2 linked regions of the Butyricimonas faecalis genome follow. The protein of the gene in region 1 interacts with the protein of each later gene in a pairwise test. Links are inferred from orthologs where the notes say so. Each region holds a gene or a part of one and is shown on either strand. Other genes may lie near its edges. The genes, in order: D8S85_RS04710 and panC.

Evidence for each region.
Region 2: the proteins of D8S85_RS04710 (region 1) and panC interact in binary tests that used the Escherichia coli proteins (3 or more experiments, as listed by UniProt). The link is inferred for Butyricimonas faecalis from one-to-one orthologs.

The regions. Positions count from the first base shown.
Region 1 is NZ_CP032819.1:1,069,183-1,085,784, reverse strand. The notes cover bases 9,543-12,391. They hold D8S85_RS04710 (NUDIX hydrolase), read right to left. Parts: upstream 11,311-12,391; coding sequence 10,774-11,310; downstream 9,543-10,773. Other genes in these bases: pheT (phenylalanine--tRNA ligase subunit beta), read right to left, coding at 11,885-12,391; D8S85_RS04715 (NfeD family protein), read left to right, coding at 9,543-10,771. Outside these bases: D8S85_RS04755 (AAA family ATPase), read left to right, coding at 1-489; D8S85_RS04750 (metallophosphoesterase family protein), read left to right, coding at 633-1,124; D8S85_RS04745 (S41 family peptidase), read left to right, coding at 1,223-2,812; D8S85_RS04740 (porin family protein), read left to right, coding at 3,087-3,698; D8S85_RS04735 (NADPH-dependent 7-cyano-7-deazaguanine reductase QueF), read right to left, coding at 4,268-5,146; D8S85_RS04730 (ABC transporter ATP-binding protein), read right to left, coding at 5,149-6,972; purB (adenylosuccinate lyase), read right to left, coding at 7,055-8,395; D8S85_RS04720 (EI24 domain-containing protein), read left to right, coding at 8,570-9,358; more of D8S85_RS04715, read left to right, coding at 9,371-9,542; more of pheT, read right to left, coding at 12,392-14,335; quinolinate synthase NadA, read right to left, coding at 14,424-15,350; nadC (carboxylating nicotinate-nucleotide diphosphorylase), read right to left, coding at 15,449-16,285; nadB (L-aspartate oxidase), read right to left, coding at 16,363-16,602.
Region 2 is NZ_CP032819.1:3,023,966-3,040,480, forward strand. Bases 8,194-10,955 are described here. They hold panC (pantoate--beta-alanine ligase), read left to right. Parts: upstream 8,194-9,035; coding sequence 9,036-9,875; downstream 9,876-10,955. Other genes in these bases: carA (glutamine-hydrolyzing carbamoyl-phosphate synthase small subunit), read right to left, coding at 8,194-8,275; D8S85_RS12955 (arginine repressor), read left to right, coding at 8,472-8,951; panD (aspartate 1-decarboxylase), read left to right, coding at 9,888-10,238; rfaE2 (D-glycero-beta-D-manno-heptose 1-phosphate adenylyltransferase), read left to right, coding at 10,246-10,734. Also shown: D8S85_RS12930 (transglycosylase domain-containing protein), read right to left, coding at 1-1,672; D8S85_RS12935 (ATP-binding protein), read right to left, coding at 1,706-3,253; D8S85_RS12940 (hypothetical protein), read right to left, coding at 3,359-3,766; carB (carbamoyl-phosphate synthase (glutamine-hydrolyzing) large subunit), read right to left, coding at 3,953-7,168; more of carA, read right to left, coding at 7,193-8,193; D8S85_RS12980 (hypothetical protein), read right to left, coding at 12,542-15,676; D8S85_RS12985 (peptidase domain-containing ABC transporter), read right to left, coding at 16,080-16,515. UniProt on the Escherichia coli protein: Catalyzes the condensation of pantoate with beta-alanine in an ATP-dependent reaction via a pantoyl-adenylate intermediate.

The sequences.
Region 1 (16,602 bases):
CAGATGTTGAAGGGGTTGTTCCGGGGGAATGATTTCGTGAAGTTCGTTTCGTCGATTTACTTGCAGAATCTCTGTAATGCGGCGAACGAGCGTTTTTACCGGATGACCCGCCAGCGCTTGAAACTGGAGTTGAGCGAGGAAAATGATTTCGTAGTACGTGATTTCATGAACGAGGGACGGGTGAGGAGCGCCCGCACGCTTTCCGGGGGACAGGTGTTCCAAGCCTCATTGTCTTTGGCACTGGCATTGACGGATAATATTCGCCATCTAACAGGGAGTAGTCAGAACTTTTTCTTTTTGGATGAGGGGTTCGGTTCGCTGGACCGGGAGTCGTTGAGTGTCGTTTTTGAAACCTTGAAATCCTTGCGGGCCGAGAACCGGGTAGTCGGGCTGATCTCTCATGTTGAGGAAATGCAGCAGGAGGTTCCGGCGTGTTTGTTCGTGGAGAACACGGTGGAGAGGGGGAGCGTGGTGATAATTGAAAATTGAAAATGGAGAATTGAAAATGGAAGAACCAATTAATTTATGAATTACGATTAAAAAAACGTTGACTTCGTGGGGGTAAATCACCTAATCTAAAATCATAAATCAAGAAATTAGTTGAATCTAAAATCAAAAATCATAAATCTAAAATGGTAAAGGTCGGTTTGTTATCAGATACTCACGGGTGGTTGGACCCGAAGATCGTGGAGTTTTTCAAGGATTGTAACGAGGTGTGGCATTGCGGAGACATCGGGGACGTGGCGATCACGGATGCGCTGGCGCAACGATTCACGTTACACGCCGTGTACGGGAATATTGACGGGGGTATATTACGCCGGATATTCCCGGAAAAAGAGGTATTTCACTGCGAGAACGTGAAAGTGGTCATCACTCATATCGGGGGGTACCCGGGGCATTATGACCGGAAGATTGCGGAGACGTTACGGCGGGAACGCCCGCAGCTTTTCGTGTGCGGTCACTCGCATATTGCGAAAGTGAAATACGATCAGGCGTTGGGATGCCTGCATATCAACCCGGGGGCAGCCGGGAAATTCGGGTTCCACTCGGTACGGACCGCAGCCCGTTTCGAGATTAACGGGGAACGGATTGAGAACCTTGAATTGATTGAGTTGGAAAAATAAATAATTTAAGAGTCTGTTAGGACATTTAATACTTTCAGTTTGTTACATTTGTGCGGATTACACGTAGAATAGGAAGAACATAAAGTATATAATAAAGTATGAAAAGAGTATTACTATCGGCGGTAGCGTTGCTGATCGCCTGTTTAAGTTGGGAAAATGCTGACGCACAACGGAAACCCCGTGAGGTGCAGGAACAAGCGATTAAGTACCAGCGATTAATGCAAATGATTGATGCCGCTTACGTGGATACCGTGAACTTGAAGAAATTGACGGAAGATGCCATCGTGAAGGTACTGGCTGATCTGGACCCTCATTCCGTGTATATTTCCAAAGAAGAGGTTGAGGAGGCGAATGAACCGCTGGACGGGGGCTTTTTCGGGATCGGGATACAGTTTAACGTGCTTAACGATACGTTGCTGGTCGTGGATGTGGTTGCCGGGGGACCATCGGAGAAGGTGGGCTTGTTGGCCGGAGACCGGATTATTGCCGTTGACGGGGAGAATATTGCCGGAATCGGGATTAGTAACACGGACGTGCGGAAACGGTTGAAAGGCGAGAAAGGGTCTATCGTGAAGGTGAAAGTGAAGAGAGGCGGTGAGATCATTGATTTCAATATCACGCGTGATATGATTCCGATTTATAGTGTTGATGCCTCTTACATGATCGATAAGAATATCGGGTATATCAAGATTGCCCGTTTTGCCGCGACGACGGTGGAAGAGTTCGAGAAGGCCGTGAAAGAGTTGAAGGCGCAGGGTATGAAAGACCTGATTATTGACCTGCAAGGAAACGGGGGCGGTTATATGGGGGCCGCTATCGGTTTGGCCGATCATTTGCTTGACGGGGAGAAATTGATCGTGTACACGGATAGTCCTGCTTTCGGGCGCATGGGCGAGTCATCCACGCCGGCAGGGTTGTTCCAAGACGGACGGGTGGTCGTGTTGATTGACGGGAACTCGGCCTCTGCCAGCGAGATTGTGTCGGGAGCGGTGCAGGATTGGGACCGCGGGTTGATCGTGGGACGTCGTTCTTTCGGTAAGGGACTCGTGCAACGGCAATTCCCGTTGACGGACGGTTCTATGGTTCGTCTGACGGTGTCGCATTACTTCACGCCGTCGGGTCGGTGTATCCAGAAGCCTTACAAGGGGAAGGATTATCAGGCCGAGGTGTTCGAACGGTATAATAGTGGCGAGATGTTCAGTGCCGATAGTATTGAATTGACGGATTCCACGAAATATTACACGAAGAAGGATCATCGTCTGGTTTACGGTGGGGGTGGTATTATTCCCGACGTGTTTGTACCGATTGACACGGGGATCAATTATAGCTACTTTAATCGTTTGCTGGCAAAGGGCGTGATCAATGAATACGTGTTGAATTACGTGGACAAGAACCGGGAGTCGCTTAAAAAGAAATACCCGAAGTTCGAAACTTTCCAGAAAGATTTTCAGGTGACGAATGATATGGTCAATGAGATTGTGAAAAGTGGCGAGAAGCAGGGCGTGAAGAAGGACGAGAAACTTTTCACCCCGATTGTACCGGAAATCAAGTTGTTCGTGAAGTCGTTGATTGCCCGCGATCTTTGGAATATGAACGAGTTGTATCGTATCTCTAACGAGGAGAATAAGATACTGAAAGCCGCCGTGAAGGCGTTGCATGACGGGACGTATGGGAGGATTATCAAGTAACGGGGACCGTTACTTGATAAGGTAAAAGTTAAAAACTAAAAGCTAAAAGTTGAAAGAAATTACAACTTATAACTTGCTGTTTGCGTGGCTTGTGATAGAACTAAAAAAATGTTTTTTAGTTCATCCTTTTGGTCCGTTTTTTGTTACAAATGTTTATCGATGTTAATGGTTATGGTGTATGTAGGGTATTTTAACTTGTGGCCCGTAACTTGTTAACTTGTAACTAAACTGGAAACGAGTTTTTCAGTTCATAATTAACTTTAAATTTAATGGAATGAAGAAGTTTTTCTTTGTGGTGCTTGCCATGGTCATGTTAGGTAGCGTGCAGGCACAAACAGCGTTTAAAAACAAGGTAGAAGGGTTAACCGGGACAGAATTCTATTTCGGTCCGAAGTTCGGGTTTAACGTGGCAAGCATTAGTGATGGTTTGAACAAGAGCAAGTTTAGTTTCCATTTAGGAGCTTTTGCCGAGTTTAAATTTAATGATCTTTTCGGTTTGCAAACGGAATTGATTTATTCTCGTCAGGGAGATAAGGAAAAATCCGGAGGCGTGAAGACGTGGGCTCGTGTGAACTATTTGAATATTCCTATTTTGGCTAAATTCTATGTTTGGGAAGGGGTTAGTGTAGATCTTGGACCGCAATTGGGTTTTGCCTTAAATGGTAAAAGTAAAACAAAAAGCGGTGGTACGGAAGTAAAAACGGATATTGACAATTTGAATACGGTTGATTTGAGTTTTGCCATGGGATTGTCTTACGATTTCGATATGGGATTGGTCATTTCTGCCCGTTACAATTTGGGATTGACGAACGTGATCGAGAAAGATAAGTTCGGTGGTAATAATCAGAACCGTGTGTTCCAGTTATCAGCAGCTTGGAAATTTTAAGTGTTTGTCTGTAAAATATAGAAACTCATAGCTTTCATAATGTGAAATAATGAGTTGTACTGAAAAGGAGTTGTTCGAAAAAGGACAACTCTTTTTTTTAGTCGTGTGTTGTGGGATTGAAATAGCTAATATACTTGATTTTGAGGTCTCTGTGACTTAGTTTAAGACGAAATAGGAGAGTGATTAGAGTATTATTTAACGAAGGTTTTTAGATATCGTCCGAAACTACTTTTAACAAGCCAAATACAACGAATGACAATCCCTTCTTAACCATTGATTACAAATAAATTAAACCTTCTAAAAACTTTTTTGGTTATTGAAAGAAAATAACTACATTTGTAATATCAGAAAAGGTTCGTTTAATGAATCAAAAAATGATAGTGTAAAGTGGTTGTCTAGCTTGTAAAATGGGCTGGTTGCAGGGACTGTCTAAATATTGTTTGGGCGGTCCCTTTGTTGGTTACGAACTACCTCCTCCGGATCCCCTTTGCACAGGGGAGAGTTAAATGCCAAGCGGTTTTCTCGTTTGTTGCAGGAGGGGTGGGAATTTTTGATACATATCTTTTTTGCTATTGTCTTACTAATTTTTGGGTTAATGTTTCCGAGGTATGTAGGTATTTGGGAAGGTACTCTGCTTTGTTTGCTCGGGAAGGACAGATGTCGATACCCCCACGACGGGTGTAGATACAGGATACAGCTAGGATTTCCGGGTGGAAGAGATCATTCAAGCGTTTGTAGGTCATTTCGCATATCTCTTCGTGAAAGTGGTTTTCGTTTCGCAGGGAAACGATGTATTTCAGTAGAGAAAACTGATCTGGTAGGTGGTCGGCTTGCATGTGAATGTAGATACTTCCCCAGTCCGGTTGTTTTGTAATCTTACAATTGCTTCGTAACAAATGACTGCATACTTTGATTTCCCCGCTTCCGATTGTCTGGTTTTCGAGTAGTAATGTAGGGGTTTCAGTATACTCGGTGAAGGTTTCTCGTTCGATGCCGGGCGTGGCTTCTAATAGCGTGTAATTTTGAAAGTCGAAATACAGCTTTTCTGGGGCTCGCTGAAAAAAAGTGGTTTCTACACGGGTTTGAAGTATTTGTTCAAGATCTGATTTTATGGTTTGGAGATACGTTTCTATGCCTGAGGGTATGTCTTCCCCGAGGCGAGTCATGTTCAAGGAGTTCAAGTATAGTTTCAGCGATTTACTTTCCACGATACACGGGCTGCTGGCCGGATAAACCAGTTTTAATACTCCGCACACGGGTAGGCCGTTTCGGGTTAGGAAGCCGGCCTCGTAGGCGTGCCAGGTGTCATATCCTTGGAACAGTTCTTCTGGAGCGTGAATATCGTAAATCTCCCGATTCAAGTAACGCGGAACCGGGACGAGAATCGATGGGCAATAATTGGTAGGATAGGCAACTTGTTGTCCGAGGACTTTGGCTTCAATACTCATGATTAGAAGTTTTGCATGTTGTATAATTTCGTGTAGATACCATTCAGGGCCAACAGTTCCTCGTGGCGTCCTCGTTCAACTATTTTACCCTCGTGGAAGACGCAGATTATGTCGGCGTTACGGATGGTCGATAAGCGGTGAGCCACGACAATCGACGTGCGATTTTTCATCAAGTTGTCGAGTGCTTCCTGCACAAGCTTTTCGGATTCGGTATCTAGTGCGGAGGTGGCCTCGTCGAGGATCATAATCGGTGGATTTTTCAACACGGCGCGGGCGATGCTTAGACGTTGGCGCTGGCCTCCGCTCAATTTTCCCCCGCGGTCACCGATGCAAGTGTCGTAGCCTTTCTCGGTTTGCATGATAAACTCGTGGGCGTTGGCTATGCGTGCTGCTTGTTCCACTTCTTCTCGAGTAGCCGATTCCACGCCGAAAGCGATGTTGTTGAATATGGTGTCGTTGAAGAGGATCGGGTCCTGATTGACATTCCCCATTAATTCACGCAAGCTGTGTAACGATACATCCTTGATATTAATACCGTCGATCGTGATCTCTCCCTTGATGACATCATAGAAACGGGGAAGCAGGTCGACAAAGGTACTCTTTCCCGAACCCGATTGTCCGACGAGGGCAATGGTCTTACCTTTTGCGATCGTGACATTCACGTCTTTCAAGACTATCCGGTCAGGGCGGTAGGCGAAACTGACGTCATGGTATTTAATTTCCCGGTTGAATTCTTTTAATGGTTTCGGGTGTTCGGGTTCCTGAATGGACGATTCTGCATTTAATATCTGGTCGATACGATCCATGGCGGCGGCTCCTTTCTGGATGCTGTACAACGCCGTGGAGAATTGTTTTGCCGGGTTGATGATCGAGTAGAATAGGGCGATGTAGGCGATAAAGTCCGAGGCTTCCATGATAGGGCTATGCCTTAGGATCAAGGTTCCACCGAACCACACGACTATCACCACGACAATCGTACCGAGAAATTCGCTCATCGGGTGAGCGAGAGAACGTCGCCACATGAGGCGGTTCATGATGCGTCGGTATTGTTCATTGTGTGTGGTGAAGAGGGTATCCATTTTGTGCTCGGCGTTGAATGCCTTGATCACGCGCAAACCAGAGAGGGTTTCCTCGATGTTCGAGAGGATTTCGCCCATTTTGTCTTGTCCCTCCTTGGAGCGTTTTTTCAGTGTTTTTCCTACTTTTCCGATAAGAGTTCCCATGATTGGTAACAGTACCAATACGAATAGGGTTAGTTGCCAGCTCATGAAAACCATGGCAGAGAGGTAGATCAGGATGATGATCGGGTTCTGGAAAAACATTTCTAGAGAGTTCATGATCGAGTTCTCCACTTCCTGTACGTCTCCCGTGGTTCGGGCAATAATATCTCCTTTGCGTTCCTCGGAGAAGAAAGGTAGGGGTAAGGACAGGATTTTCTGGTATATTTTCCGGCGGATATCACGAACCACACCGTTCCGGATATACACGATCTCGTAGGCAGCGAGGTAGGAAAAGCCGGTTTTAAATAATGCGGCTACCACGAAGAATCCCCCGGCAATCAACAAGGTTGTCGGGGCAGAGAAATACTCTTTCAAAAGCGTGATGTAGTAGTTGAAGTTGTTCATTAAAACCTCCTTGTCTAGTTCGAAAGGCATGAGCTCCGTGACGTCTTTTGTTACATCAAAAAGAATATTCAACACAGGTGCGAGTAGCACGAATGATATGGAACCGAATACGGCAGAAAGAATGTTATAAAATATATTTTTCCCAAGCCGGGCCTTGTAAGGAGGGATGAACCTCTTCAGTATTTGTATGAAATCACGCATAATAATTGAAAATTGAAAGTTGAAAATTGAAAATGAGAATAGAATATACATTTTCAATTCTCCATTTTCAATTTTCAATTGTTTATAGTTTCCCCGTGTAGTTTGACGGGCTGATTTGTTTCAGTTGTTCTTTCAGCTCGACAGATACGTCGAGGGTATCGATAAACTCAGCGATGGAGGCTTGGGTTACCTTGCTGTTGGTACGGGTAAGTGCTTTTAATGCCTCGTACGGGTTGGGGTAAGCCTCGCGGCGGAGTATGGTCTGGATGGCCTCGGCTACCACGGCCCAGTTGTCTTCTAGGTCTGCTTCGATGGCCGGTTTGTTGATGATCAGTTTATTCAATCCTTTCAGTGTGGATTTGAAAGCGATAATCGTGTGTGCCAAAGGAACCCCAATATTACGTAGTACGGTGGAATCCGTGAGATCGCGTTGCAGTCGGGAGATCGGTAACTTGTTACTGAGGTGGTCAAGTACGGCGTTTGCTATACCCAAATTACCTTCCGAGTTCTCGAAATCGATCGGGTTTACCTTGTGGGGCATGGCTGACGAACCAACCTCTCCGGCCTTGATTTTTTGTTTGAAATAGGCCATGGAGATATATGTCCAGAAGTCACGGTCCAAGTCCACCACGATATTATTGATGCGGCGCAGGTTGTCGAACACGGCGGCAAAGTTGTCGTAGTTGGATATTTGGGTGGTGTATTGTTCCCGTTCTATTTTTAGTTTTTCGGTGAGGAACTTGTTGGCAAATGCCGTCCAGTCAATCTCAGGGTAAGCCACGTTGTGGGCGTTGAAGTTCCCGGTGGCACCACCGAATTTACCGGAACAAGCTACTTTTTTCAGTAGTTCCAGTTGTTTGGTTAGACGATAGACGAACACTCGTATCTCTTTGCCCAAGCGGGTTGGAGATGCCGGTTGTCCGTGTGTTTTTGCCAGCATGGGGATATCTTTCCACTCTTCGGCCAGCTCTTCGAGTTTGGCAATCAGTTCGTCAATCACGGGGTAGTACACGTCGTGAATGGCATCGCGGAAAGAACAGGGTACTGCCGTGTTGTTGATGTCTTGTGAAGTTAACCCGAAGTGTATGAATTCTTTGTACTCGTGGAGGTTCAGCGCATCGAACCGTTCCTTGATGAAGTATTCCACAGCTTTTACGTCGTGGTTGGTTACTTTTTCGATGTCTTTAATCTTTTGGGCATCCTCGACGGTAAAGTCCAGGTATATTTCTTTCAAGTTGTCAAACAGCGCATGGTCAAATCCTCGTAATTGTGGTAACGGTAACTCACAGAGAGCGATGAAGTATTCAACCTCAACCATTACCCTGTAACGAATCAGGGCACTCTCGGAAAAGTAGTTTGCCAGGCTATCTACTTTATCCCTGTATCTGCCGTCAATCGGCGAAATTGCTGTTAATGCTTGCATATTTATTTGTTTTTCGCGTTATTGTTAAATCAAGGAATTTACTTTCTCTCGCGAAAGTACAAAATAGTTTGTAAAGTTCATAAGGTCTGGAAAGTTTATGAACTTAAGGCAACTATCTTGCCTTGATGTTTGCGGAAAATTGTTTAAATTTACGGAAATTTTAATACACAGTTTATGAGTTTTGCACGAGATTTTTCAAGAGGCATACAGGCATATGGGAAGGCGATAAATTTGTTGTTTTCCTGTAAGTTGTGGTATTTTATGCTTTTCCCAGTGGTAATCGTTATTGCATTGTTCGTGGTTGGTAATTATGCTGTGGGGTATTTGGGTGATGGGCTTTCCGGGGTGATCGAGGCAAAAGTGACGGGGTGGATCGAGGGAATAACATGGCTGGAATGGATGTCGGGAGTGGCTGGGTTCTTGGCGAGGTTGCTGACACGTTTCCTATACTATATTTTGTTTATCTCCTTTGGAGGATACGTGGTAATGATGGTGATGTCTCCTGTTTACTCGTGGCTTTCGGAGCGAACAGAGGCTATCGTGTCGGGACGGGAGTACCCGTTTAATCTGAAACAATTGGTTTGGGAGATCGGACGGGGAATTGCGATTTCATTGCGTTGTATGGTACTGCAGTTACTCGTGACCATCGTGTTGTTTTTCGGTTCATTTATTCCTTTAGTGGGATTGGTTATGCCTATATTGACTTTTGGGGTAGGTGCTTATTTCTACGGGTTTGCTTTCATGGATTATGCCGTGGAGAGAAAGCGTTTCCGGGTAAAGGAGAGCGTGCGTTATATGCGACGCAATGCGGGAACGGTAACGGCGGTCGGGGCGGTGTTTGCCTTGTCGTTGATGATCCCGTGGGCGAGTATCGTGGTTTGCAGTTTCGTGTCCTTGCTTTCGGTTGTGGCGGGTACGGTAGTTGTGGAGAAACAGTTGAACGAGAAAAATATTAACAAGTAAAAGATATTTGTGATGAGAAAGTGGCTGGTAATTTTGATTTTATTGGTGGGTAATCTGCCAATGTTTGCGGGAGAGGAAAAAGGCGGCTTAGGGGAGAGACGGGAAGTGGTTTATAGGGTGGATATTAAGGACGAAATCGGTCCTGGCATATGGCGATTGGTGAAAAGGTCTTTTGACCGAGCCACGGACGAAAATGCGGATGTTATTTTGGTACATATGAACACGTACGGGGGAATGGTCGTGTATGCCGATTCTCTGCGTAGTTTAATATTGAATTATCCGAAACCGGTATGGGTGTTTATTGATAACAATGCTGCTTCTGCAGGGGCGTTGATTTCTATTGCCTGTGATCGTATTTACATGCGGGAAGGGGCGAATATAGGTGCTGCAACAGTCGTGAACCAAACGGGGGAAGCCATGCCTGATAAATACCAGTCATATATGCGGTCGATGATTCGGGCCACGGCTCAGGCGCACGGGAAAGATACCGTGACGGAGAATGGCCAGACGGTGATTCGTTGGAAACGGGATCCAAGGATTGCCGAAGCTATGGTGGATGAGCGGGTTGTGATTGAGGGGGTAACGGATAGTGGGAAAGTGGTAACATTTACTCCGCACGAGGCGATACAATACGGGTTCTGTGACGGGATTGCGGAGAATGTGGCAGAAGTGTTGCAGAAAGAAGGAGTTGCAAATTACGAGTTGCACGAGTATAAACCGACGACGATGGATCGGTTTATCGGGTTCTTGATCAGCCCGATCGTGCAAGGGATTCTGATCATGATTATTATCGGGGGAATTTATTTTGAGTTGCAGACGCCGGGAGTTGGTTTCCCGTTGGTGGCGGCAATAACGGCGTGTTTGTTGTATTTTGCCCCGTTGTATTTGGAAGGAATGGCAAATTACGTGGAGATGATCTTGTTTGTGGTGGGGATTATCCTGCTGTTGCTGGAGATATTCGTGATACCGGGTTTCGGTGTCACCGGGGTACTGGGAATTGTTTGCGTGGTGGCGTCGTTGGTATTAGCAGGGATTGATGATTTCACGTTTGATTTCTTGCCGGATTTCACAAGTGCTATTATTCGTTCATTGTTTTTCGTGGTGAGTTGTTCGTTGCTTTCGTTGTTCGGGAGTATTTGGTTGAGCAGGAAATTGTTTGGTTCTAGGCGATTGAATTTTGCCCTTTATGCAGAACAAAAAGTGGAGGATGGTTTCGTGGGCGTGGATATGGCGGCAAAGGAGGTGATTGGTAAAGAGGGAATGGCATTCACGGATTTACGCCCGGCGGGGAAGGTAATGATCGGAAACGAGGTGTATGATGCCGTGTCCGACACGGGTGCTTTTATCGAGAGAGGAAAAGGTATTCGGGTGGTTAAATACCAAACAGGTCAGGTTTACGTGGTTATGAATTAAGGTTATTTAATTTTTTTCAATAGATGATTGTATTCGTGTAAAAAGTTTGGGGTAAAGATATTGGTGTCTGCGTTTTGTTCTATCTCTTTGCGTGACCAAAAACGTCCTTCATCAACTTCATCATTATTGATGTGAATGGCGTCATGAGAGGTACAAAGAAAAGGAAATACAAGTTCTCGTTCGCGGGAACTTTCCCACACGTAAGAACCAAGGAAACGGGCCTTGAATTTCGTGATACCTAGTTCTTCAAAAGTTTCCCGTTTTAAGGCATCTTCTATTTTCTCTCCTAGGGCAACGTGTCCACCCACGGCAGTATCCCACATACCGGGAAGAAAGTTCTTTTTCATACTGCGTTTTTGCAAATAAATGTTCCCTTGTTCGTTGATCAGGTGGAGATGCACGACGGGATGCAGGAGCATGGAACCGGAATGACAACTTCTACGAGTGGCTTTGCCGACTACTTCACCTTTCTCGTTCACGATAGGTAACCATTCGTCTTGACTGGCAGCTTTGGCAAGTAGCCTATTCTTGACAAACAACGTGAGGAAGAATAGAATGATCAAGATATACAATAAAGGCCCTTCTATGAATTGGTGTATTTCTTCGTCAAAGATAAAGGCAGAAGTGAAAGCTAGGACGGTATGCAATACGAGCAGATAGAATAGTAGGCGTAGCATCCGGTGCATGGCTTCTTGCTGTTCAGGGGTAATCTGTAATGTCTTGCGGTATGATTCCGGTAATGTTTGGGTCATATCCGCTTTCGAAAATGCAAATATCCCGATTAGAACGCACATAGCTGCTTCTACGATGGTTTGTTGTATCCTCTCAAATGAAGTTCCTTCGAGTAACACGCTGACCGCTGCAAGGGCTATGAAAAACAGCGTGTTGAAGAGTGTCATCTTGTTGATACGCTTCTCTTTAATCCATGAATAGAAAAACTCTCCGGCTCCTAATATGATTACGGCGATTAAGCCTATTTTCGGACCAAAAAATTCTTCAGCAATAAAGTATAGAAGAATAAGAATAAAGGAGGGGAGAAGTGATTTCATACAATTGAAAATTGAAAAGACAGGCTACAAGTTAAACATTAACTTGTAGCCTGTAGGCTTGTAACTATCTAATTTCGGCGTTGAACAGGTGCTTGTAGGTACCCATCAACTTGTTCATAATTTTGTCGATCTGTTTGTCCGTGAGCGTCTTTTCTTCATCCAGAAGAGTAAAACTAACGGCATAAGACTTCTTGTCTGCACCGAGTTTTTCTCCCTCGTAAACATCAAATAGCGTGACGGATTTTAATAATGATTTTTCGGTACGAAACGCCGTTTCCTTGATTTCCTTGAACGTGACTTTCTTGTCGAGTAGCAGGGCTAAGTCTCGTTTTACAGAAGGGAATTTCGGTAGCGGAGTATAGGTTACCTTGAGATTCTTGATGGCCTTCAAAATATTTTCCCATGAAAATTCTGCATAGTAAACTTCTTGACTGACATCTGCTTTTTTCAGCGGAGCTTTACTCAAGATACCCATGGATACGATATGTTTATCCCCAACTTTGTACGTCAGTCCTTCCCGGAAGATATCCTTGTCTGTGGCATCAATTTTCAAGTTATCGGGGTGAAGTCCCAGACGGTTTAATATCATTTCACAATACGCTTTCAAGTAGAAGAAGTCTGTTTTCGTCTCTTTGGCATTCCAGTTTGTCATGTTTTTACTTCCCGTGATGAAAAGGGCGAGCATGTTGTCTTCCTTGTATTGTTTTTGCGGGTTGTCAATACCATCTTTTGGGTTGAACGTGTAAGCTTTACCGAATTCGAATAACTTTAAATTATGATTTTTCCGGTTGATGTTGTAAGCAATGTTTTCCAGTCCACCAAACAAAAGGGATTGGCGCATAGCCCCCAAGTCTGCACTAAGCGGGTTGAATAACATGACTGTCTTTGCCGTATCGAAACTCTTGAAATCTTCGTAGTAGCTGGCTTTCGTCAACGAGTTATTCATTACTTCATTGAATCCGTTTGCTGCCAACAAGTCTGAAATGATATTCTTCAATTGGAAGTCATCCGGTTTTTCGGAGTAACTTAACGTGGATCTCACGCTGGCAGGAACCTCCACGTTGTTGAAACCGTAGATACGAAGAATATCCTCGATCACGTCTGCTTCTCTTTGCACGTCGACACGGTATGGAGGAATATTCAACAAAAGCCCGTCTTCGCACTCTTCCACGATCTTTATTTCAAGAGAACGGAGAATGTTTTTGATCACCTCGTGGTCAATCTTTTTACCGATCAGACGATCTACGTGAGCATATTTTATAGCCACTTCGAAATCCTTCACGGGTTCCGGGTAAATGTCGATGGGAGCGCAAGTAATCTTACCTCCGGCAACTTCTTTAATCATCATGGCGGCTAATTTCAGCGCGTAGATCACGATGTTCGGATCTGTTCCCCGTTCATAACGGAAAGAGGCATCCGTGTTCAAGCCATGACGGCGAGCTGTTTTGCGAACGAATACCGGATCGAAACAAGCGCTTTCCAAGAACACGTTTGTTGTCGTATCCGAGATGCCACTCTCTTGTCCACCGAAAACTCCGGCGATACACATGGGAGCTTCGCTGTTACAGATCATCAGGTCATCCTCGTGTAATTCTCTTTCCACTCCGTCTAAAGTTGTGAATTTAGTTCCTTGGGCAACACTTTTCACGATAACCTCGTTTCCTTTTACTTTGTCTTTATCGAAAGAGTGTAAAGGTTGTCCCAAGCCGAAAAGAATGTAGTTGGTCACGTCCACGATATTGTTGATCGGGTGTAATCCGATAGCTTTCATCCGGTTTTGTAACCATTCCGGAGAAGGTTTTACGGTTACTCCTTCGATACATATTCCGGCATACCGACGGCAGGCTTCGGGACGTTCCACCCGTACGGAGATTTTAGCATCCGTACTGTCCGGCTGGAAAGTTTCCACGGAGGGAAGAGTATAGTGAACATCTTGTGTCTGTTGTAAATAAGCGGCTAGATCACGGGCGACACCAAGATGTGAGGCTCCGTCAATCCGGTTCGGGGTAATATCGACTTCGATAACCGTGTCCCGGTAAACGTTGAAATAGTCTGCAGCCGGTATTCCAACCGGGGTATCTTCGGGTAGTACCATGATTCCGGCATGGTCGGTTCCGACACCGATTTCGTCTTCAGCGCAGATCATACCGTTAGAGGCTACACCTCGTATTTTTGATTTCTTGATCACGAACTCTTCATCACCTTTGTAAAGGGTTGTTCCTACGGTGGCAACGACAACTTTCTGTCCTGCGGCCACGTTAGGTGCTCCGCAGACGATTTGTTCCGGTTCACCCGTGCCCAAATCAACAGTCGTCACATGTAAATGGTCCGAATCGGGATGTGCTTCGCAAGTTAACACATGACCGATGACCAATCCTTTTAATCCCCCTTTTATTGCTTCAAATTCTTCGTACCCGCCAACTTCCAGTCCGATACTTGTCAGAATTTTGCAAATCTCTTCAGTGCTTTGGTCGATCTTTAGATAGTCTTTCAACCAGTTCAGTGATACGTTCATATTTTAATTTTAGGTTTTAGGTTTTAAATTTTAGGCTTCGGCCACATGGGCCCGTACATTTTATTTAAACGATGATTCCAGAGTTCTTTTAGCTAAGGTCTAACATGCGTTGAATGGGTAACCAAGCTTTTGCTCTTAAGTCTTCCGGGAGCCGTACCTCGTATTGCTCTTTTTCAAGGGCTTCGAGAACTTTTTCCAATGTTACCTTCTTCATTTGGCCGCATATGGCTTTTGAATGAATCGGGATGAATTCTTTGGTCGGGTTATCCGCCTGGAGTTTATGAATGGTTTCCAATTCTGTGGCAATGATAAATTGTTGCTTCGGGGATTCCTTGGCATGTTTGATGATTCCTGCCGTGGAATACATGAAAGCACGAGGATGGTTTAATATCCGATCATCGTGTGAACAACTGGATTCGGGGTGAATCAACACGTCGGCATCAGGATATTCTTCTAATTTATCCAGTACCATCTGGGTGTCAATCTTGTTATGTACGCAACAATCTCCATTCCAAATTTCCATTTCACGTCCGGTTACCTTTTGTATATAGGCTCCCAGATTCTTATCAGGAACAAAAAGAATCTTTTTGTCTTTCGGCAGGCTTTGCACGATTTTCAAGGCATTGGAAGAGGTGCAACAATAATCCGTGTAAGCCTTTACTTCAGCAGTGGTGTTCACGTAGCTGACAATGAGGCCATCCGGGTTTGCTTTTTTCCATTCTCTCAAGTCATACCCGCTTACGCCTTCGGCTAAGGAGCAACCGGCACCTTCTGCGGGGATTAGTACTTTCTTGTTGGGAGAGATGATGGATGCTGTTTCTGCCATAAAATGCACACCGCAAAAGACAATAATATCGGCTTCCGTGGTTCCTGCCATCTGAGAAAGTCCTAGGGAGTCTCCCAAATAGTCAGCAATGTCTTGCACTTCAGGACGCGTATAATAATGTGCCAAAATAATGGCATTTTTCTCTTTCTTGAGTTGTTTTATCCTGTCGATAATCTCTGTCTGCGTCATAACGTTGTTTTTTGAGGCTTCAAAGATAAATATTAATTTAGAATTTAGAATGTAAAATTTAGAGTGTTACCCTCATTCTATATTTTGAATTTTACATTCTACATTTTTATAATGTTCATGCTAATATCCATCGCCGTAACCGAGTGAGTGAGGGCTCCGACACTGATGTAATCAACTCCGGTAGCGGCAACGCCTTTCAGACGAGGAATACTCATGTTCCCGGAAGCTTCTGTTTTGGCTCTGCCTGCTATGAGTTTTACTGCTTCTGCCATAGTTTCGTTACTCATGTTGTCGAGCATGATAATATCTGCACCCGCATCAATGGCTTGTTGAACTTCTTCCAAATTTGTGGTCTCGACTTCCACTTTGATACTTAGCGGAAGATTTTGTTTCACGGCTTTCACGGCATTGGGAATACCTCCGGCAATTTTGATATGATTGTCTTTCAGCATAATCATGTCGTAAAGTCCCATCCGATGATTGGAACCACCTCCGTGGTGTACGGCCATTTTATCCAGTACTCGCAAGCCGGGAGCTGTTTTTCGGGTATCCAATAGTTGAGTATGTGTTCCTGCTAATTCTTTCATGTAGTGTGAGGTTGCAGTTGCAATACCGGACATCCGTTGCAAAATATTTAATGATAACCGTTCTCCGCAAAGTAGCGTACGGTAGCTAGCCTCGATGCGCAGGATAATATCCCCTTTCTTTACGGCAGTTCCGTCAGTAACAAGAGGTTCCCATACTATATCTTTTTCAAATCTTTCAAATACTTGTTTCGCGATCTCCAGTCCGGAAATAACACCGTCGGCTTTTGCTTTCATTTCGGCAACCGCTTTAGCATATACCGGGATAATGGCGTTGGTCGTAATATCTCCCGTTGCGATGTCTTCTTCTATGGCAAGGTCGATGAGTCTGTTTATGAGCGAATCGTACATATATTAATTTTAGATTTTAGATTTTAAATTTTAGATTCCAACCGCACAAGGCCGATGCTTCTTAATTTCCTACTTTTTTAACTTTTATCTTTTAGCTTCCTAATTACCGGTGTCGTCCTGATTTCTTTACCCTTTTGCTGAATGATATGACACACGTATTTGTCATTCGGGGTGGGGTAGTCGGAACGGAAGTGACCACCTCGGCTCTCCTTACGGAAGAGGGCGGAGCGGATAATTAATTCGGCGACGGTGAGTAAATTTTTACTTACCAACGAATAGTATTCATTCTCTTCGAATATTTCGGTCTCTTCCACGTG
Region 2 (16,515 bases), 2.0 Mb from region 1 along the record:
CCCAGCCGGAAATATTATTTACCGAATTTGCCAACCCCCATTTCAAAGTCACCATCTCACCTTCCCGTTTGTCCGTGGAATTACGAGGAGTCCAAGTCGTTCCATCAGGCAATACAAACGTCTGTTGCACGTTCAATACCTGATCACAAGGTCCTAACCCTTCTTGCATGGCCAACGTATAAAGAATCGGCTTGATTGTAGAACCGATCTGCCGCTTCCCGGTACTCACCATATCATACTGGAAATAACGATAATCCGGACCGCCCACGTATGCCTTGATCTTTCCTGAAGCAGGTTCCATCGCCATGAATCCCGCCCGGAAGAAAGACTTGTAATGCTTCAATGAATCCAACGGACTCATCACGGTATCCCGTACTCCTTTCCACGTGAAAACAGACATCGGGATCGCTTTATCAAAAGATTTTTTTATCTCTTGGAAACTTTTACCTGCACTACTCATTGAACGGTAACGTTCAGTACGACGAATAGAAGTATTCAAAATATCATTGATTTCGGAAACCGTCAAATCATTCGAAAAAGGCGGATGAGCCTTTCTACTTCTCTCAGCCATAAACGCCGGCTGCAACGTTCCTCCCAGATGTTCTGTCACGGCCTCTTCCGCGTATTTCTGCATTCGGGAATCCAACGTCGTGTAAATCTTTAACCCGTCCGTGTAAATATTATAATGCGAACCGTCTGATTTCAGATTTTTGTTACACCATCCGTACAGCGGATTCGTTTCCCAAGCCAAGGAATCTACTGCATACTGGTCCTTATTCCACTTGCTGTAATTCTTTTTAACCGGCTTGGATGCCGTCATGTATAATCGCAAATACTCCCGAAAATAGGTTGCAATTCCTTCTTTATGATCCTCTTTATGGAAATCCAATCCCAAAGGCAAAACCTTCAACGAATCAAACTCCGCCTGTGAAATCTTGTCATATTTCAACATCTGTCCCAACACCACATTCCGGCGTCCCAACGTCTTATCAGGTCTCCGAACCGAGTTAAAAAGCGAAGGATTCTTGGCCATCCCCACCAACATGGCAGCCTGTTCCACTTTCAAAGAATCGGGTGTTGTCGAGAAATAAATATTAGCGGCAGAGTTAATACCGACGGCCAAATTCAAAAAGTCAAACTTATTGAGATACATCGTGATAATCTCTTCCTTCGTGTAGCTCTTCTCCAACTTCACCGCAATCACCCACTCGCGGAATTTACGCACGGCCAACTCCAAAAAGTTCTGGTTTGCCTCCCGCGGGAACAACATTTTCGCCAACTGTTGCGTGATCGTACTACCACCTCCGGCAGAAGAATTTCCGGTCAACATTCCCTGTGCTACCCGAAACAAACCTCGCACGTCAATACCGCTATGATCATAGAAACGTACGTCCTCCGTGGCAATCAACGCATCGATCACACTTTGAGGTATATCCTTGTAATCCATATATCGACGGTTTTCACTCCCCTCGAAATACTTTCCTAAAATCTTTCCATCCTCGGAATAAATCTCCGTGGCAAAATTATTGTTGGGGTTCTCCAACTCCTCGAATGTAGGCATAAAACCTAGTTTACCTGCCGAAACGAGGTAGAAAAAGAAAAACACTCCCGCAACAAAAACAATAAACAGCCCCCAAAAAATGGCAAAATCTTTCCAATATCTTTTAAACATCTGCATTCTGTTGATTATAATTTATTACATATTTTATTCCACAATCCACTTCTCAATATTTCGAGTTTTGTTGTCAAAATTAATCCCGATCTTAAATAATTGCCGGGGATCCGCTTCAAACGGACGAGCATAATGTTTCTCCTCAATCTGTCGCAAAGCCTCTTCTGCTGTCCCTTCCAACTTAAATTCTATCACGTAAATATAACGATCCGTTTGCAACACCAAATCAACCCTTCCCTCCGACGTATGATACTCTACCTTCACGTAAAAACCCACCAAACGGAAAACAATGAAAAGCACGTTCTGGTAATGTATCTCCAATTCTCGTATTAATTCGTAAGGCGTATCGGCAAAAAAACTTTGCAAACGACGTAAGAAAGCATCCGGTTTACCGGATTCAATCTCTTGAGTAAACTGCTGTATCTCGAAAGGTGATTCGACTTTGTTCACTCTCGTGTAAAAAGGCATCAAAAATTTGATAAAACCTTCCTCCACTTCCCGGTTAGGGAAACCTAGAGTATAATTTTCAAAACGGGAATCATAATCTTTTATCGTAAGATACCCACTCTGATATATCACTGGAATCGGACTTTCGTCTGCATAAATACTGTTCAACACATCTGAATTAGTCTCCTCGCGAGCCATCTGTTCAAGGTTATAATGGTTCCGTTTCAGTAAATCAACCAGATAAGTCGGAGTACCTGTTTCAAACCAGTAACTACCGAATTTCATTTTGTCAAACGTGTTCAACACGCTGAACGGATTATAAATTCCCTCGGAGTTTTCCACAAAATGATACCCGTCGTATGACTCTTTTAGTCGATCACACGTTTCCTGATATGTCATTTTTTGGGCAGAAGCCAATTCACGCAAATCAGCCTCGAAATAACGATGAATTTCTTCCCCGGTCATCCCGCACAAAGCAACATAACGGTTATCCATGGATATATCATTCAAATTATTAAGGTCACTAAATACACTAACTTTCCCAAACTTAGTAACCCCTGTCAACAAGGCAAACTTAATATCCCCATCCATGGTTTTCAAAACCCCATAAAACGGTTTTAACGTATTACGAAACTCCTGTTGCAACTCCTCGTTATTAATTGCCTGCAACATCGGCTTATCATACTCATCAACAAGAATCACCACCCGTTGTCCTGTTTGCTCGTGAGCTCGGCGAATAACCCCAGCGAATCGCAACGGAAACGAGACTTCCGAGGTTTCCCGTCCGTACACATTTTCCCATCGGGTCAAATTATCATTGAGAATATTCCCCAAACTCTCCATCGAATCATATTTCTCAATATTTAAATCAAGATGGAAAATAGGATGTTGTACCCACTCCTTCTCCAATTCTTCCATGGCAAGTCCTTGAAATAGCTCTCGTTTTCCTTGGAAATAAGCTTCAAGCGTCGAGATTAGTAAACTCTTCCCGAAGCGACGCGGACGACTTAAAAAGTAATAACTTCCCCTCTTGACTAAACGATAAATCAATTCCGTCTTGTCAACATATAAGTAACCACTTTTACGCAATTTCTCGAAATTTTGAATACCGATAGGATACAATGTGTTACTCATTTTTCTTGTATTAGAATACAAAGTTAGAAAATAAATTTCAGAAGCTCAACACGTGCATCCACAATATAGAAACCGCAGACTCAACTTCCACAAAAATGATCATGCTTACTCTAACACCTCTATTTTCACTTTTACATCATTAACAGTGCATCCATCCGTCTTGAATTCTATGATCATCCCGGTATGAGTCCACATGGTCTGGAAATCCCGATCTTTCAGTTCTCCTGCTTTTAAAGGAAACGAACGACGGGAACGAATCCCGCTAGTTTCACCGTCCTCTCTTATCGTCAAAATAGCATCACAATCCAAGGTACCTTTCACCGTGATATGCAACCTTTGAGGTGTTTCTGTTTTCGTGTTATAGACAAAAGTGGCTAATTGCTTATTATTAATAGTAAACGTCTGTTCTTCAACAACTCCACCGGATGATTGCATCCACACGACAATCCCCAATATCAACATGATTAAAACCGCAAAAACATATAGAATTCTTTTCAATTTCTTACTCTTCATAGATATCTATTTTTGTAATAATGATTACTACAAAACTAGCTATTTAAGGCCAAATACCCAAAAAATAATTATTACATCACAAAACTGCAAGTTGTAACTTGCAGTTTTATTCAATTATTGCTGGTTACATTCTGCAAAATATAAAAAACTGCTGAATTAATCCAGCAGTTTTTAGCTTTTATCTTCCTAGTATTCATCCCAACTCTTAATCGCTATCTCGGCAGGATCGACCTTGCAAATAGCATAGATAAAGGCACTGGCCAAACGGGCATTCGTGATCAACGGGATGTTGTAATCCACGGCAGCGCGACGAATTTTATAACCGTTATCCAGCTCCCGTTTCGTGTGATTTTTCGGAATATTGATAACCAGGTCTATCTTCCGGTCATGCAAATATTCCATGATATTCGGCTCCTTATCTTCATCCGGCCAGTAAAGAATTTGTGTATCAATTCCATTCTCTTTAAAAAATTTAGCCGTTCCTGCCGTACTATAAATAGTATATCCTTTTTCTATCAGCATCCGGGTAGAGTTCAGCAACTCCACTTTGGAGCGGGTCGGACCGGAAGAGATCAGGATATCCTTCTTCGGAATACGATGCCCGACAGAAAGCATACTTTTCAATATTGCCTCGTAATAATTCTCCCCGATACAGCCGACTTCTCCCGTGGATGCCATATCCACACCCAACACGGGATCGGCTTTCAAAAGCCGGGCAAAGGAGAACTGTGAAGCCTTCACTCCCACGTAATCCAAATCGAATACCGATTTATTCAAGGTTTCCACCTTCTCTCCCAACATGATCCGGGTGGCCATATCGATAAAGTTATATTTCAGTACTTTCGACACGAAGGGAAAACTCCTCGACGCTCGCAAATTACACTCGATGACCTTGATATCATTGTCCTTTGCCAAAAACTGCATATTGAACGGACCGGATATGTTCAGTTCTTTAGCGATAGAGCGGGCAATCTTTTTGATTCGACGGATTGTCTCCACGTAAAGTTTCTGTGCCGGGAAAACGATGGTCGCATCACCGGAATGTACGCCGGCAAATTCAACATGTTCACTGATAGCATAAGCCTTCACCTCGCCCTCCTGTGCTACGGCATCAATTTCCACCTCTTTCGCTTGTTCGATAAACTCGGATACCACGACAGGATGATCTTTCGACACCTCTGCCGCCAACTCCAAGAAATGCAATAATTCATCCTTATTCGACACCACGTTCATAGCAGCCCCGGAAAGCACGTAAGAAGGACGAATCAACACGGGGAAACCCACTTTATCCACGAAATGATAAATGTCCTCTATACTCGTTAATTCGCTCCATCGAGGCTGGTCGATACCCAATTCGTCACACATGGTTGAGAATTTCTGACGGTCCTCCGCCCGATCAATGGATTCGGGAGAAGTTCCCAGAATATTCACATGCTGACCATACAATCGCATAGCCAAATTATTCGGAATCTGACCACCCGTGGAAACAATCACCCCTTTCGGTTCTTCCAATTCGACAATATCCATCACCCGCTCAAATGACAACTCGTCAAAATAGAGACGATCACAAGTATCGTAATCCGTGCTGACAGTCTCCGGGTTATAGTTAATCATCACCGAACGATACCCGGCTTTCCGAATCGTATTCAAAGCGCTCACACCACACCAATCAAATTCCACGCTACTACCGATACGATAAGCCCCGGAGCCCAACACAATCACGGAGCGTTTGTCATGCTCGTATTTCACGTCATTTTCTGTTCCATTGTAAGTGATATACAGGTAATTTGTCATTGCCGGATACTCACCTGCCAGCGTGTCAATCTGTTTCACGCAGGGTAATATGCCCAATTTCTTCCTGTATTCACGAACTCTCAACATTTTCTCGTGATGGGATAACGAGGTATTTTTCACGGTCAACCGCCCGATCTGGAAATCAGAGAAACCATATTGCTTTGCCTTTCTCAACAAGCATTCGCTAATGTCTGTTTCCTTATCAAACTTGCTTAATTCCTCCTTCAGCAAGTGAATGTTTTCCAAACGTTGCAAAAACCAATGATCGATTTTTGTCAATTCATGAATTTTCTCCACGCTATATCCCTTGTCAAAAGCCCCGGCAATAGCAAATATCCGTGAATCTGTCGGGTTCACCAACTCTTCATCAATATCTTTCGTTTTCAGTACATTACCGACAAAACCATGCATTCCCTGCCCGATCATCCGGATGCCTTTTTGGATTGCCTCTTCGAAAGATCGCCCGATAGCCATGATTTCTCCCACGCTCTTCATGGAAGAACCGATCACTTTGGAAACTCCCTCGAATTTATTCAAATCCCAACGAGGTATTTTACAAACCACGTAATCCAACGCGGGCTCAAAACAGGCCGTGGTGACTTTAGTTACCGAGTTTTTAATTTCGTGTAACCCGTATCCCATTCCCAATTTTGCAGCAACAAAGGCCAAAGGATACCCGGTTGCCTTGGATGCCAAAGCACTAGACCGCGAAAGACGAGCATTCACCTCTATCACCCGGTAATCTTCCGAATTCGGGTCCAGGGCATATTGCACGTTACATTCACCCACGATGCCTATATGCCGGATTATTTTTATAGCTATCGATCTCAATTTATGGTATTCGCTATTACTTAAAGTCTGCGATGGAGCCACCACGATACTCTCTCCGGTATGAATACCCAGCGGATCGAAGTTTTCCATGTTACAAACCGTGATACAGTTATCGTATTTATCACGCACCACTTCATATTCTACTTCTTTCCATCCTTTCAAAGATTCCTCTATCAAAACCTGAGGAGAATAAGAAAAGGCACTGGCAGCCAATCGTTCTAATTCCTCCTTGTTGGAACAAAAACCGGAACCTAATCCCCCTAGCGTGTAAGCAGCCCGGACAATTATCGGAAAACCTAGTTTATCCACAGCGGCAAATGCTTCTTCCATGTTGCTGGCAGCAATACTCCTAGGTGTTTTCACGTTAATTTCCGCTAGTTTTCCGGCAAAGATTTCCCGATCTTCCGTGTCTATAATGGCTTGCACGGGTGTTCCAAGTACTTGCACGTTATATTTTTCCAAAACACCCGATTTATAAAGAGCTACCCCACAATTCAATGCAGTCTGTCCCCCGAAAGAGAGAAGAATACCATCCGGACGTTCCTTTTCAATCACTTGTTCCACAAATTCCGGAGTCACGGGTAAATAATATATCTTGTCGGCCACTCCTTCCGATGTCTGCACCGTGGCTATATTCGGATTTATCAACACGCTGTAAATCCCTTCCTCCCGAAGTGCTTTCAAAGCCTGCGATCCGGAATAATCAAACTCTCCGGCTTCACCAATCTTCAACGCTCCCGATCCTAGAAGCAATACTTTTGTTATGTTCATTCTAATTTTCAATTTTGTTTCAATTTTCAATTACTTTTTTGATGCTTCCATTGCCTTAATAAAATCATCAAAAAGGAACTCCGTATCCACGGGACCACTCGATGCTTCCGGGTGAAATTGAGCCGAGAAAAAAGGTTTTTTCTTGTGCCGAATACCCTCGTTCGTGCCATCATTCACGTTTACAAATAGCGGTTCCCAATCTGACGGAAGTGTTGTTTCATCTATCGCGAATCCATGATTCTGAGAAGTTATATAACAACGAGTTCCGCCGGGATTCATCACCGGCTGATTGTGACTTCGATGACCGTATTTCAATTTATAGGTGGAAGCTCCGGCAGCCCGTGCCATGAGTTGATTTCCCAAACAAATACCCATGATAGGGGTATTACCTTTCAGCGCTTTCCGAATATGCTCTATAGTTTCCTCGCAACGAGCGGGATCTCCCGGACCGTTCGAAAGAAAGATTCCATCAAATTTCTCCTTCGTGAAATCATAATTCCATGGAACTCGTTTTACGGTAACATCCCGCTTTAACAAGCAGCGTAGTATATTATTTTTTACCCCACAATCCACCAGAACCACTTTATACTTTCCGTTCCCGTATTCCATGATCTTTTTCGTGGAAACCTCGGCAACAATATTATCTTTATTGGGATCATAAAAAGGTACCTCCTCATCGTCAAACAGTATCTTACCCAACATCGCTCCATGATCTCTCAGTTTTTGGGTTAATGCCCGCGTATCAATACCAAAAAGCCCCGGAATCTGTTGTTCTTTTAACCAATCTCCGAGACTTTTTTGTGAATTCCAATGACTATACCGGGAAGAGTAATCCGAAATGACCAAAGCCTTACAATGAATCTTATCCGACTCGAAGAACTTGGATATCCCATCTCGCTCGTCATCAACCGGGACCCCGTAATTTCCAATCATGGGATAAGTCGGAACCAGAATTTGTCCTTTATAAGAAGGATCTGTCAAACTTTCCGGGTAACCGGTCATTGCCGTATAAAAAACAACTTCCCCGGACACCGATTTCTCGTAACCAAAGGAAGTTCCCTCATAAACTGTCCCGTCTTCTAAAACTAGACGGGCTTTCTTTAATTCATGCATATTTATTCAATCAATCAACTATAAATTAAATTTTATGCAAAAATATGACGAATATATGAATTTGCAAAGCATATTTATGAAAATAAATATTTTTAAGATTACAATCCCGGAATACCTTCTCTTTCTTTATTTTATTTCATCGTATTGAATATAAAACAAATTTCCCTAACTTTGTGAGGCGTAATAATAAACACCTATGAGAAATAAAACGAAACGCCTGTTGGCCATTCGAAAGCTTATTGAGAATGAACAGATCTGCTCGCAGGAAGAATTATTATTCAGACTGAAAGAGTTAAACGTGGAAGCAACACAAAGTACGTTATCACGCGATCTTAAATTCATGAGAGTAGCTAAAATACCTCATAAAGATAAAGGTTACATATATATTATCCCGGACAGCATCCAGAATGAACAAACCGACGAAAAAGCCTCTGCTATCGTGACAGACTCCATTTCAAGCATCGATTTTTCAGGGAATATTGCCGTGATGAAAACTCTTCCCGGGTATGCCAAAGCAGTGACCGTTCTGATTGATAATGAGAACTATTTTGAAGTACTGGGAACTATCGGTGGAGACGATACGGTTCTGATTGTCATGCGGGAAGGCGTTACCCATAACGAATTGCTGGATGCTCTATCGTCTATACACGTTAATATTCATTCACTATTTAAATAATCATTTTGAATTTTCAACTTTCAATTTTGCATTATATCGAAAATAGTTTGTAAACTTGCACCCCGTATTTTCAAGAATATAAGCATGAATATTATAACTAAGAAAACGGAATTAAGCACCGTTATCGAGAAGTTGAAAAGTGAAGGGAAAACGGTGGGTTTAGTGCCAACAATGGGTGCACTTCATGAAGGTCACATGTCCCTCGTGAAAGCATGTAAAAAAGGAAATGATATTGCCGTGGTCAGCGTGTTCGTGAACCCGACACAGTTTAATGATAAAGAAGATCTGAAACGCTATCCCCGTACGCTGGATAAAGATGTAGCTTTACTGGAAAAAAACGGATGTGACTACGTGTTCGCTCCCAGCGTGGAAGAGATGTATCCGGAAGAAGATACACGTGTATTTAACTTCGGGTACGTGGAAAGCGTCATGGAAGGGGCAAAACGCCCGGGACACTTTAACGGCGTGGGACAAATCGTAAGCAAGTTATTTGACATCGTACAACCACACCGGGCATATTTTGGGATGAAGGATTTCCAGCAAATCGCGGTGATCAAAAATATGGTGAAACAATTACATTATGATCTGGAAATTGTTTCATGCCCTATCATCCGGGAAAAAGACGGGCTAGCCATGAGTTCCAGAAATACTTTACTGGAACCGGAATACAGGAAAAATGCCCCGCACATTCACAAAGTGCTCGAAGAAGCTACTCACTTGACTTCCAAAATGAACGTGGAAGAATTGAAAAAATGGGTAGTAGACGAAATCAATAAAAACCCTTACCTGGAAACTGAATATTTCGAAATCGTGGACGACACTGAACTAAGAACTATTCAAGACTGGAATGAAAACAATGTAAAAGTTGGATGTATAGCGGTTTATGCCGGTAAAATCCGATTAATTGATAATATTGTATTTTAAACTAACACGAAGATGTTTATAGAAGTAGTAAAATCTAAACTTCATAAAGTTACCGTTACTGATGCCAATCTCCAGTACGTGGGCAGTATCACTATTGACGAAGCTTTGTTGGAGGCAGCTAACATGATCGAAAACGAAAAAGTTCAGATCGTGAATATTAACAATGGTGAGAGATTCGATACCTATATCATCAAAGGAGAACGCAATTCGGGTATTATTTGCCTGAACGGTCCGGCAGCACGCAAATGTGCCGTGGGTGACGTGATCATCATTATCTCATACGCTTCCATGGATTTTGAAGAAGCTAAATCACACAAACCTACATTGGTTTTCCCAGACACCGCAACTAATAAACTTATTTGACATTATCATGGATTATTTACCATTTATCGAGAAAAAAATCGCATACACGGCGAAAGAAGCTGAAAATACATTAAGCCTGTGGAGATTCAAAGATGATAAGATCGTTTTCACAAACGGATGTTTCGATATTCTCCACAAAGGACATATCGAATACCTGGCCAAAGCAGCTTCCTTGGGAACTAAGTTAGTAATCGGGTTAAACACGGATGCTTCCGTAAAACGATTAAAAGGAGATTCCAGACCCGTAAACGATGAGAATGCCCGAGCATTATTATTAGCTTCTCTTGTATTCGTTGATAAAGTGATTCTTTTCGATACGGATACTCCCCGTGATCTGATTGATTTCGTTCAACCGGACGTATTGGTAAAAGGCGGAGACTATAAACCTGAAGAAATTGTAGGTTACGATATAGTAAAAGCCAAAGGTGGAGAAATAGTTACCCTGGATTTCGTGGAAGGTTATTCCACCACTTCCCTGATAGAAAAAATGAAATAAAATAGTTGACCCTTACCGACCGGTAGTGTATTTAGGGATATCTTTCAAGGGATATTTGTAAAATATTAAAATTTAGTCAACTAATTTGCAATGAATTAGTTGGCTTTTTTGTATCTTTAATTATTCCCCGCGATAAGAGGTTGATCGCCAAAAACGGGGGTAATCAAACAAGAACACGATGGTAAAGATACAAAAAATTTCAAGACTAGAACCGACTCTGGGGTTTACAGAATTTGATATCTATCAATGTTACAAGTCTAGCTTCGAGTCAAGCGAGCTGGGTCGTTTGCACGCTCTCTTCCCGTTCAAGTCGTTTTGCCAGTCGACCGGCCTGGTGTCAAGCCGCGTGGGTCGTCCCTCGCTCTTCTCCCCTGAAGGCAAGGTGGCCTTGATGTTGTTGAAGTCTTACACGGGTTTCTCGGACGCGGACCTGGTGTCCCACCTCAACGGTAACATTCATTTCCAGTTATTTTGCGGGGTTTACATTCATCCCTCCCGGCCGTTAACGAACCACAAGATCGTGAGCGCCATCCGCACCGATATCGCGGGGTTATTAAACGTGGAACGAGTCCAGGAAGTGCTGGCGGTGGCCTGGAAGCCTTACCTGGAAAACTTACACGTTTGCATGACGGACGCGACGTGTTACGAGAGTTATTCACGCTATCCCACCAGCCCGAAATTGTTGTGGGAAAGCGTGAACTAGTTGCAACAATACCTGTCTCGCTTTTCACGGGAACCCGGTCAACGCTGCCCCCGTAACAAGTTCGCTGACGTTAGCCGGCGTTACCTGGCGTACAGCAAGAAACGAAAGAGGAAGCGCTCCTCCACCCGGATGATCAAGCGGGGGTTGCTCCGGTTACTTGGAAAACAGGTCGGGCAAATGAAAGAGGTGCTTGACAAGCGAGGGAAAGAACCGGGACTGTCCCCGGGTTTCCACGAGCGTTTCTCGGTCATCCAGAAAGTTCTCGACCAGAAAACACGACTGTTTGACGGGCAGAAGGTAAGCGGCCGGATCGTGAGCGTGGACAAGCACTACACCCGTCCCATCGTCAGGGGGAAAGAGACGAGAAGCGTGGAGTTCGGGGCCAAGGTCAACAACATCCAGGTAGACGGGATCTCTTTCATCGAGCACCTCTCTTTTAACGCTTTCAACGAGGGTACCCGGTTGCAACAATGTATCGAGTTGCAACAACGCCTGTTCAAGACGCGCGTTAAAGCCGTGGCGGCCGATGCCATTCACGTCACCAACGCCAACCGTAAATACTGCACGAGACGCAGGATTCACACCTCCTTCGTTCGAAAGGGAAGGGTGGCCGCTGACGAGGACCAACGAAAGCAACTTCGTTCCGCCCTCTCCAGGGAAAGGGCCACTCGCCTAGAGGGTAGCTTCGGCACCCGGAAACAACATTATTCACTTGACAAGATAAAGGCGAGGATCAAGGAAAACGAGATCTTGTGGATTTTCTTCGGGATACATACCGCCAACGCCGTCAAGATGATCGAGAAAGTCTAGGAGAGAGAGAAGAAGAGGGTCGCTTGACAATAATGACGTGAAAAGGGGAAGACAAGAGCGCTTCCCCGGGAAAAGCATGCACTACCTTCACAGTTTATCGTGTTTTTTCAAGAGTAGACCGGGGACACGTGTAAAAAAAACTAAAATAGCAGCAACTAAAAAAGTATTGCTGCTATTTTTAGGAATTTACTGAATATCCCTACTGAATATCCCTTCAAATGAAAATTATTTAATTAATTCATTTGAAGGGTATCCCTAAATAAATTTCTGATCAGCGTCCTTATTGAATTCACGTTAATCTACATATTTCCATTTGATAGCATCGCCCAGAAGAACTTGATCTTTCTCACCCTCGTCAGTCAACACGATCTTACACTCCCCCGGAAAAAGTCGGTAACGTCCCAATAATATCCAACCATGTGTTCCATCACATTCTCCAATAATTTCTCTATTTTCACTACCATTTATTAGAGTATAATATTGTTTAAATCCTGCATTTTTACTCGTTACCGCAGGCACCATATTTTGTTTATTCATTTTGATTGTCATTATTTTAGGCGGCATATAAGCGTAAATATTATACTCACCTTCCCGCTCAATCTGAGTCGTCCATTCCATACTTGCACCTCCGCCCTGCATCATAAAAGCATGAGTACGTTTAGAAAGACCATAAGCATATGCATTTTTAATATAGCCTGGTTGCACTTTAACTCCATCCATAATTGATACTGCCCTTATATTCTGATATTTACTCTTTTGTTCTTTGACAAATAAATCACGTAACCGTTTTTTAGGTGAAGACTGTACAATACGGAAACCTACATCCTCATTATCTATCGTTACCATATCCTTATCAGGGTAAAAATAAAATAACTCGAGATCCCTCTCGTAATCATCTATTTCGTCATCCGCTATACCCATATCTCCATTCAACAACACCGGTATATTTAATGATAAATTGGTATTCAGTGAAACCAAACCGCCATCGAAATGAGTTACAATCTCTTTTCCGCTCCTTGCTTTTATCAAATAATTACGGGTAAGTGTAGCTCCAAAAGAAGATGTGTAATTTTGAGCCTGAAGTGATACCACCCCATCAACATCACTATTATTGAAAATAGTAAGACGTACTTTGGAACTTTCTCCATGCATTCCAATAATATTTCCAAAACTGCTTAAAGATATGATTTGTCTCATCTTGTTAGCTTTCTCTTCATCCAATCCCACAGCCTCGACCTTAAAATCTTTTATCAAAAATTCAGGCAATTGTTTATTCGTATACCAAGAAGACAACACATCCCTACAACGAATACCAAATTTTTGACCAAAAGTCTCGTCAAATTGATCAAAATCAATATTTTGAAAACGACGAATTGCAACATATTCATTCAGAAAATTAAAAACCTGCTCTTCTGTTATATTCCCTATAGCTAACCTTCGGATCAATTCTTTCGATTTCATCTGTAATAAACCGTTGAAAACAGCTGGTTCAATTTCTCTGTCATAGAAAGATTCTTCAAAACTATGAGAGGATAGGTAATCTATAGCATATTCTTCGTACAAATTTTGTGGATGACGCTGCAACATATTTAACAATACAGTATTAATAATGGGATAATCTTTCGACCAAAAATAAAGTGAATAATCGTAAAACATAGAACTAGCATAATACAAGTTATGACGAGTCGAAGTAGTACTTCTTGCCACGTTCTTAATTGCGGAAGGATTAAATCTTTGTATAAACCCTTGCCAGCTATTATACTTTGCAATTACGGTATTCATCAATAAATTGGGTAAACCACAAAGAACTGCCTGTCGAAGCCTATCTACCCTAGAGGTATTATCAAAACTAATCCCGGAAGAACTCATTCTCTTCTCCTGATTCTTCATCTGCTCCATTAGTATACTGTAATCAGACCATACTCCAACTCCCCGTTCCGGTAGAAAAACCATTTCAGGTTGAATAAATTCACTCGTTCCTTTTTCCTGACGAAAGAAACTCGTCAAAGTAATCGGGGTTTCAATCAACTTCAAACGAGAATAAGGATAAGAATAATGCATCTTATATTCAATAGATTTCTTCATTTCCCGGATTAGTTCTGGTAATGAATCAGACAAGACTTCCAATCCCCTTAAAATATCATCATGTCCTTTAAAAAGATAAAGTTCATACTGCACGGAATCAACAATTATCTCTCTTTTCTCGTAACTACCGATACAGAGTGAAATTCCAGGTAACGGAAGGAGATTCGTGAAATGTACCCCATTATCTATTTCTTCTTCATTTCCTTGTGCTATAACTCTCCGTTCTTCGGTATTCAACACTTGTAACGAATAAAACGTGAAATCCGGGAATATTTCATACGGCTGTGCCGGGTTCACGGGGGGAGTTGTCATCGGGTACCACAAGCATTCCGGTGTCAAAAAAGTAAAATCTTGATCCAAAAACAGGTATCTTTTTCCATATCGACATTGAAGATAAGTATTATCTTCCTGGCTGAATAAGACATTATCAGGCACACTTAGATAGCATACCTGCTCGTCTATTCCACCCTGATATTCTATTGTTAATGCTATTTCCTCGTCAGGTAACAATTTTTGGCGTACTCGTATCACCTGTTTATCCCGTTCAAATGGTAAATTCGCTTCCCCTTTAATCGAAAGTACCTCTAAACCCGGATTCAAATAAAGAATAATTTCCGGTAATGTTTCCTGTGTACGGTTTTGTATCAATAGAATACTTTTCCCGCTCATTTCATCACCTCTTTGTTCAAAACTTATATTATGACAAACCACACTGCCTTTCGGCACATTATTGTATTTATTGAAAGTCTCCGTATAAACCTTTCTTGCAAAGACTTTTTGGGAGTACAAAGAATAAACAAGACTCCCTACCGTAATACCTGCTATCATGCAAACAATAGAAAGTCCTGTTACACACATCTGGTTCTCCGGGCTATTGGAAAGCCGTTTGAATAAACATATTGTGAATCCAAGAAAACCAAAACCTACAAACAGCCAACATAACCGCTGTAAAAGATAACCTGTTAAATCTGAATGTCCTGTTACGCTCGAAAAAGTATTCGGTAAACTATACCCAAACGGATCAAAAATACCTTGTCCAACGCTACCAACATAAAAAATCAAACACCCTACTACTATCAAAAGGAGTAAAATACTCAATGCCTGATGACGGATCAAAGTATGAATAAAAAAAGAAAGACTCAACATAAAAACGAGTGATGGAACAATAAATGTAATCAAGTAAAACAAATAAATCCACACATTCACTGGCGAATCACTGGCGAAAAAATGCAATAAAAAACCGAAGAATAAGGACACTATCGCCATCATAATAAACACCCATGCAAACCCAGCAGCCATACCTAGTACATACTCGACATTACTCTCCGGACGATAATAAACCATGTCCATCGAATCCAACTTTCTCTCTTTTGTCAAGAACATACCTACTAGAAAGACTAGCGGAATAACTTGTAATCCAACAAACAAGTAAGCATTCATGTAAGGGAAAAATGAAGACAAGGTTATTAAACCGTTATTTATCGACACAAAGGGATTTGCTTGGAACAATATTTGGTACAAGAGAATCCAACAAAACGTCAACAAAAAGAAGACCCGAAACAACCAACTCCGCAACAATAACTTAGAGTTGTAAGTGGCAATCACTTTCAAATTATAAAAATTCATCATAATAGCATTTTAAAAAGTTTTACTGGAGCAAGTTTTTCGTAAATATTTCTGAAAATAAAGTCTCTAGCAGCCTTATCTCTAATTATTACATCACAACGTCTTTTCATGGAAAGCCAAATCAAATATTTCCGGTTTGTATCTCCCACATTTTAAAATATTTGCCATTCGCATTTATCAATTCTTCATGAGAGCCTTGTTCCACAAGTTTCCCGTCTTTAAGTAAAAATATTTTATCTGCGTTCATTATCGTACTGAGACGATGAGCTATCAAAATCACTGTTCTATTATTTTTGCGCAAATCATTGATTATATTCTTAATCATTTGTTCTGCTTCCGAGTCAAGTGCAGACGTCGCTTCATCAAGAATCAATATTTCAGGATTACGATACAATGCTCTTGCGATGGCAATTCTTTGACGTTGTCCACCTGATAGTTGCATCCCGTTTTCACCAATATATGTTTTTAGTCCTTGTGGTAATTTATCTACAAACTCTCTTATTCCTAATCTTCTACATAGATCATTTACATGTTCCCAATCAGGTTCCAAATCATCA